DNA from 2 places in the Streptomyces sp. NPDC107546 genome. Region 2 is predicted to be linked to the other one. Evidence: predicted binding sites of a transcription regulator. Region 2 holds the regulator's gene; the other holds the start of a gene.

Region 1 (3,381 bases), on a different contig from region 2:
TGGTCACGGGCGATGACGACCTTCTCGTCCTCGGTGTAGCCGTCCAGGCGGACGATGTCCATGCGGTCGGCGAGCGCCTCCGGGATGGCCTCCAGGACGTTGGCCGTGGCGAGGAACACCACGTCCGACAGGTCGAGTTCGACCTCCAGGTAGTGGTCGCGGAAGGTGTGGTTCTGCGCCGGGTCCAGGACCTCCAGCAGGGCCGCGGCCGGGTCGCCGCGGAAGTCGGAGCCCACCTTGTCGATCTCGTCGAGCAGGACGACCGGGTTCATGGAACCGGCCTCCTTGATGGCGCGGACGATACGGCCGGGCAGGGCGCCGACGTACGTACGGCGGTGGCCGCGGATCTCGGCCTCGTCGCGGACGCCGCCGAGGGCGACGCGGACGAACTTGCGGCCCATGGCGTGCGCGACGGACTCGCCGAGGCTGGTCTTGCCGACGCCGGGCGGGCCGACGAGCGCCAGCACGGCGCCGCCGCGGCGGCCGCCCACGACGCCGAGACCCCGCTCGGCGCGCCGCTTACGCACCGCGAGGTACTCGGTGATGCGCTCCTTCACGTCCTCGAGGCCCGCGTGCTCGGCGTCCAGGACGCCCCTGGCGCCGCGGATGTCGTACGCGTCCTCGGTGCGCTCGTTCCAGGGCATCTCCAGCACGGTGTCGAGCCAGGTGCGGATCCAGGAGCCCTCGGGGGACTGGTCGCTGGTGCGCTCGAGCTTGTCGACCTCCTTGAGCGCGGCCTCACGGACCTTCTCGGGCAGGTCGGCGGCCTCCGCACGGGCGCGGTAGTCGTCGGACTCCTCACCCTCCTGAGTGTCGCCGTTGAGCTCGCGCAGCTCCTTGCGGACGGCTTCCAGCTGGCGGCGCAGCAGGAACTCGCGCTGCTGCTTGTCGACGCCTTCCTGGACGTCCTTGGCGATGGACTCGGCGACCTCCTGCTCGGCGAGGTGGTCGCGGAGCTGCTGGGTGGCCAGCTTCAGCCGGGCCACCGGGTCGCTGGTCTCCAGGAGTTCGACCTTCTGTTCGGTGGTCAGGAAGGGCGAGTACCCGGAGTTGTCGGCGAGCGCGGAGACGTCGTCGATGGCCTGGACGCGGTCGACGACCTGCCAGGCGCCGCGCTTCTTCAGCCAGCTGGCGGCGAGGGCCTTGTACTCCTTGACGAGTTCGGTGACGTGGCCGGGCAGCGGGTCGGGAACCGTCTCGTCGATGCGTGTTCCCTCGACCCAGAGCGCCGCGCCGGGCCCGGTGGTGCCCGCACCGATCTTCACCCGTCCCAGGCCGCGGATGAGGGCGCCCGGGTCGCCGTCCGCGAGCCGGCCGACCTGCTCGACGGTGCCGAGGACACCGGTGGCGGCGTAGGTGCCGTCGATGCGTGGGACGAGCAGGACCCTGGGCTTTCCGGGCTCGGAACGGGCGGCCGCCTGGGCGGCCTCCACCGCCGCGCGGACCTCGGAGTCGCTCAGGTCCAGCGGGACCACCATGCCGGGCAGCACAACCTCGCCGTCGAGCGGCAGCACAGGCAGGGTGAGCGGTGAGGACGTCGAAGCCATGATCTCCCCTTCGGCAGTCAAGTTGAGCTGTGCAGACTCAATGCACGAGAGGATTCGATTGTTCCCCGACCCTTGTTCGCTGTCAGCGATCAGTTGCAGCGGGTGCCGTGACCAGGCACGGAGCGGTGCGCGGGCAGACCACCGCCGGAGGCCGGGGCGGACCACCATCGGGTGCCGGAAGGCATCACCGTCAGAGGCCGGGACGCATCAGCGTGAGAGGCCGGAACGGCGTCCGCGGGTGGCACCTGGACGGCGCCGCACCAGCGGCGCACGGCAGCGGAACCGCGGGGGCGGAGGCCGCAGTTACCGAGCCGGCGCCACGGTGGCCCCGGCTCCGGTCCGGGCCCAGCGCCGTACCAGCGGCCAGGTCGCGGTGCCGACCGTCAGCGCCAGCAGATGGCCCCAGTTGCTCAGCGGGTCCGTGAACTCGGCCAGGTCCTGGAGGAGTAGCGCGGTGAACACGATCAGCACGGTCCAGCGCAGCCACGGCCGCAGCAGCCCCGTCAGCGCGCCCAGGCTCGCCGCCACGCCGAAGCTGATGCCGTAGTCGAGGCGGTGCAGTGAACTGTCCGGCAGATGGCCCGCCAGGACCGCGAGGCCGACCGGGACCTCGGTGCCCAGCGTCGCGAGAACGTGCCCGAGCAGGAAGACGACCGCCGTGCGCGCGCCGCCTATCCGCCGCTCCAGCGCCGTCAGCACGACCAGGAAGACCAGCGAGTAGTACGACGTCATCCCGCCCGCGATCCACAGCGCGCTGGCCAGCAGCACCACCGCCGGACTGCGCATCAGATGCGCGACGTCCGTGCTGGATCCCTGGTACAGGGCGTCCATCAGCGACGGGTCGGCGAACTGGGCGAACAGCGAGGTCACCAGCAACACGGCGGCGTAGCCGAAAGTGAACGGCGCCCGCCTGGGGCCCGGCAGCAGCGACGCCAGGCGCGGTGCCGTCCACGGCACCGGGAGCGCGGCCGGGGGCGCGACGGGCGGCGGCGCCGTGCGCTGGCGCGGCATGCCGTCCAGAAGCGGCGCGCCCGTCTCGGGGAGCGTGAGCGTGGCGTCAGCCGCCGAGACCGTACGTTCCAAGGTGCGGCGCTCCTTCCGTCACGCTCCACCCTTCGCGCCGCGCCGGTCGCTGTCTATGACCGACGCCACCCGAGACGCGATTCATAGCAACTTCCCAGCTGTTTCCGGCGTCCGGGGTGACCGCGCACGGCTGCCGGCGGCATCGGCGGTCCGACCGACCACTGCGGGAGAACCAGTTCGATCGCCGGGGAAATCCGGTCGCTCCCCGGACCGCCGGTTACCAGAATGTGGTCCATGCCTCATCTGTACGACACCGACGAGACCCCGGTGGTCCTGGACCGTCGCGAGGGACCCCACGGCGAGGTCGTGCTGCGGCGCCACGGTGAGCTGCTGCAGATCATCGCCAACGGCTGCTTCCTGATGGACACCTCCGACGGACGCTCGGAACGGCTGCTGGTGCAGGCCGCGTCGCACGCCCTGGACGGCCGCCCGGACCCGAGCGTGCTGATCGGCGGACTCGGCGTCGGTTTCTCGCTCGCGCACGCGGCGGCCGACCCCCGCTGGGGTCGCATCACCGTCGTCGAACGCGAACGCGCCGTCATCGACTGGCACCTCGACGGCCCCCTGTCCACGCTGTCCGCCGACGCGCTCGCCGATCCGCGCACCCGCATCGTGGAAGCCGACCTCCTCGCCCACGTCAATGAGACATCGGACACGTACGACGCACTGTGTCTGGACATCGACAACGGACCCGCGTGGACGGTCACGGACGACAACGGCAGCCTCTACTCGACGTCCGGACTCACAAGCT
Region 2 (3,381 bases):
AGGACTTCATCGAGAAGGACTACTACAAGGTCCTCGGCGTCCCCAAGGACGCCACCGAGGCCGAGATCAAGAAGGCGTACCGGAAGCTCGCCCGCGAGTTCCACCCGGACGCCAACAAGGGCAACGCCAAGGCGGAGGAACGTTTCAAGGAGATCTCCGAGGCGAACGACGTCCTCGGCGACCCCAAGAAGCGCAAGGAGTACGACGAGGCCCGCGCCCTGTTCGGCAACGGCGGCTTCCGTCCCGGCCCCGGGGCGGGCGGCTCGTTCAACTTCGACCTGGGCGACCTCTTCGGCGGCCAGGGCGGCGCCGGGGGCGGCTTCGGCGGTGGTCTCGGTGACGTCTTCGGGGGCCTGTTCAACCGTGGCGGCGGCGCGGGCACGCGTACGCAGCCCAGGCGCGGCCAGGACATCGAGTCCGAGGTCACGCTGAGCTTCATGGAGGCGGTGGACGGGGCGACCGTGCCGCTGCGCATGTCCTCGCAGTCACCGTGCAAGGCCTGTTCGGGCACCGGCGACAAGAACGGCACGCCGCGCGTGTGCCCGACCTGTGTCGGCACCGGGCAGGTGGCGCGCGGCTCGGGCGGCGGCTTCTCGCTGACCGACCCGTGCCCGGACTGCAAGGGCCGCGGGCTGATCGCGGAGGACCCGTGCGAGGTCTGCAAGGGCAGCGGCCGGGCCAAGTCGTCCCGGACGATGCAGGTGCGCATCCCGGCGGGCGTGTCCGACGGGCAGCGCATCCGGCTGCGCGGCAAGGGCGCGCCCGGCGAGCGGGGCGGCCCGGCCGGTGACCTGTACGTGGTCGTGCACGTCAATCCGCATCCCGTCTTCGGTCGCAAGGGCGACAACCTGACGGTCACCGTTCCGGTGACCTTCGCGGAGGCGGCGCTCGGCGCCGACATCCGGGTGCCCACCCTGGGCGGGCCCCCGGTGACGCTGAAGCTGCCCCCCGGCACGCCGAACGGGCGTACGATGCGCGCCCGTGGAAAGGGCGCGGTCCGCAAGGACGGCACCCGCGGCGACCTGCTGGTCACCGTGGAGGTGAGTGTCCCGAAGGACGTGTCGGGGAAGGCTCGTGACGCGCTGGAGGCGTATCGCGAGGCAACCGCGGGTGAGGACCCGCGGGCGGAGCTGTTCCAGGCCGCGAAGGGAGCATGACCAGATGGACGGGCGTCGACGCAACCCGTATGAGCTGACCGAGGACACCCCGGTCTACGTCATCTCGGTGGCGGCCCAGCTCTCCGGACTGCACCCGCAGACGCTGCGCCAGTACGACCGTCTGGGGCTCGTGTCCCCGGACCGCACCGCGGGGCGGGGCCGGCGCTACTCGGCCCGTGACATCGAACTGCTCCGCCAGGTGCAGCAGTTGTCGCAGGACGAGGGCATCAACCTGGCCGGTATCAAGCGCATCATCGAACTGGAGAACCAGGTCGCCGCGCTCCAGTCCCGCGTCGCGGAGCTCCAGGCCGCCCTTGACGGCGCGGCGGCGGCCATGCGCCAGCGGGAGGCGGCCGTCCACGCGTCCTACCGCCGTGACCTGGTGCCGTATCAGGAGGTCCAGCAGACCAGCGCGCTGGTGGTGTGGCGGCCGAAGCGGCAACAGCAGGACTGAGTGGAACACGGTGAAGGGGCCCGCGGAACACCGCGGGCCCCTTCATCGTGCCAGAACCGGCCGGTACAGGGTCGTGCCGACGGGTGCGGTGGTGTCGGTCCACACCCAGCCGCGCGAGCACGACGGCGGTGGCCGCCGCGGCGGTCGTGCGTCGTCTGGCTTGGTTCATTCGGTCCTCTGATCGGATCGGGACTCTTCTGGAGCGAGGGCGGCGAGACCTGTCTGTCGACTGTGATGCGGATCACGCGTCCCGGGATTTGACCAAGGAGGCGGCACTGCCAGGCAGTTGACTACACGTCAGTTCGCGATCGCTCCAGGTGACGGAGTGGGTAGGCGTCAGGCTGAGACGCGGAAGCAGTCCCCACACGACGCTCTCTTGGTTTTCACTTGACTCGCACAGTGATCCTGTTGCCATCTCGTTAACCGGTAGTTCTTGACGCTGCCCACCGTCCCCGCGTTGGCTTTCAGCCACCTGGGTCGCAACGCTGCTCCCTCGCCCGGAAGGCACCTGATGTGAACGTTCGTACCACCCGTAGGACCGCTGTGCGTCGTACCGCCATAGCCCTGGCCGCCTCGGCGTCGGCCGTCTCGCTCGCCGCGTGCGGCGTCATCGACGGAGTCGGCGGCAGCAGCAGCTCCGCCACGCCGAAGAAGGGCAACGACATCACGGTCGGTCTCCTTCTGCCCGAGAAGGAGAACCCGCGGTACGACAGGTTCGACTACCCCATCATCAAGAAGCAGGTCGCCTCCCTCACCGACAACAAGGGCAAGGTCCTGTACGCCAACGCCGACGCCGACGCGGCCGCGCAGAACAAGCAGCTCGACCAGATGATCGCCGACAAGGCGGACGTGCTGCTGGTGGACGCGGTCGACGCCAAGGCCATCGCGCCGGGCGTGCAGAAGGCCAAGGACGCGGGCATCCCGGTCATCGCCTACGACCGGCTCGCCCAGGGCCCCATCGACGCGTACATCTCCTTCGACAACGAACTGGTCGGCCAGGTGCAGGGCCGCGCCCTCATGGACGCACTCGGCGCCAAGGCCTCGAGCAGCAAGATCGTCATGATGAACGGCTCGCCCACCGACCCGAACGCGGCGCAGTTCAAGGAGGGCGCGCTCAGCGAGCTCCAGGGCAAGGTCAACATCGTCAAGTCCTTCGACACCAAGGACTGGAAGCCGGAGAACGCCAAGGCGAACATGGCCGAGGCGATCCGGGCCGTCGGGCTGAGCAACATCGCCGCGGTCTACTCCGCGAACGACGGCATGGCCGGCGCCGTCATCGACGCGCTGAAGGAGGCGGGCGTCAGCAAGGTGCCGCCGGTGACCGGGCAGGACGCGGCGCTGGACGCGGTGCAGCGGATCGTCTCCGGTGAGCAGTACATGAGCGTGTACAAGTCGTACCCGGACGAGGCGAACAACGCCGCGGAGATGGCCGTGGCCAAGGTCCAGGGCCGCTCGATCGAGTTCGACGCACTGACCCGTGACCATGTCGACAGCCCGACGGAGAAGAACATCCCGTCGATGCTCGTGCCGGTGGTCGCCCTCACGAGGGACAACATCAAGGACACGGTGATCCAGGACGGCATCTACACCGTCAAGGACATCTGCACCGCGAAGTACAAGGCGGACTGCTCCGCGATCAACCTGCACTAAGAGCCCCGGAAGGGCCTGTCGTCACCCGCGTCGCCCGCCGTGGTAGCGGCTCAGGTCACCACTGTGCGGACGGCACAGGCCTGGCGCGCCTTCGGGGTACCCGGCGACCGGCGAGCCGGT

Evidence for each region. Region 2 encodes HspR, which represses chaperone genes until heat shock. Its sites were predicted from a motif close to TTGAGNNNNNNNNNCTCAA; they were not measured.
Region 1: a site for HspR is predicted at 1,570-1,588, ahead of lon (endopeptidase La). Genes of this name have one in related genera too.

What each region holds. Positions count from the first base shown of each region.
Region 1 covers NZ_JBVKBA010000028.1:53,715-57,095, reverse strand. The annotation lists gene lon (endopeptidase La) at 1-1,547, opposite strand, end outside; gene ACZ7L1_RS30630 (rhomboid-like protein) at 1,851-2,630, opposite strand; gene ACZ7L1_RS30625 (spermine/spermidine synthase domain-containing protein) at 2,865-3,381, shown strand, end outside.
Region 2 covers NZ_JBVKBA010000036.1:37,031-40,411, reverse strand. The annotation lists gene dnaJ (molecular chaperone DnaJ) at 1-1,157, shown strand, start outside; gene ACZ7L1_RS33335 (heat shock protein transcriptional repressor HspR) at 1,162-1,611, shown strand; gene ACZ7L1_RS33330 (sugar ABC transporter substrate-binding protein) at 2,155-3,261, shown strand.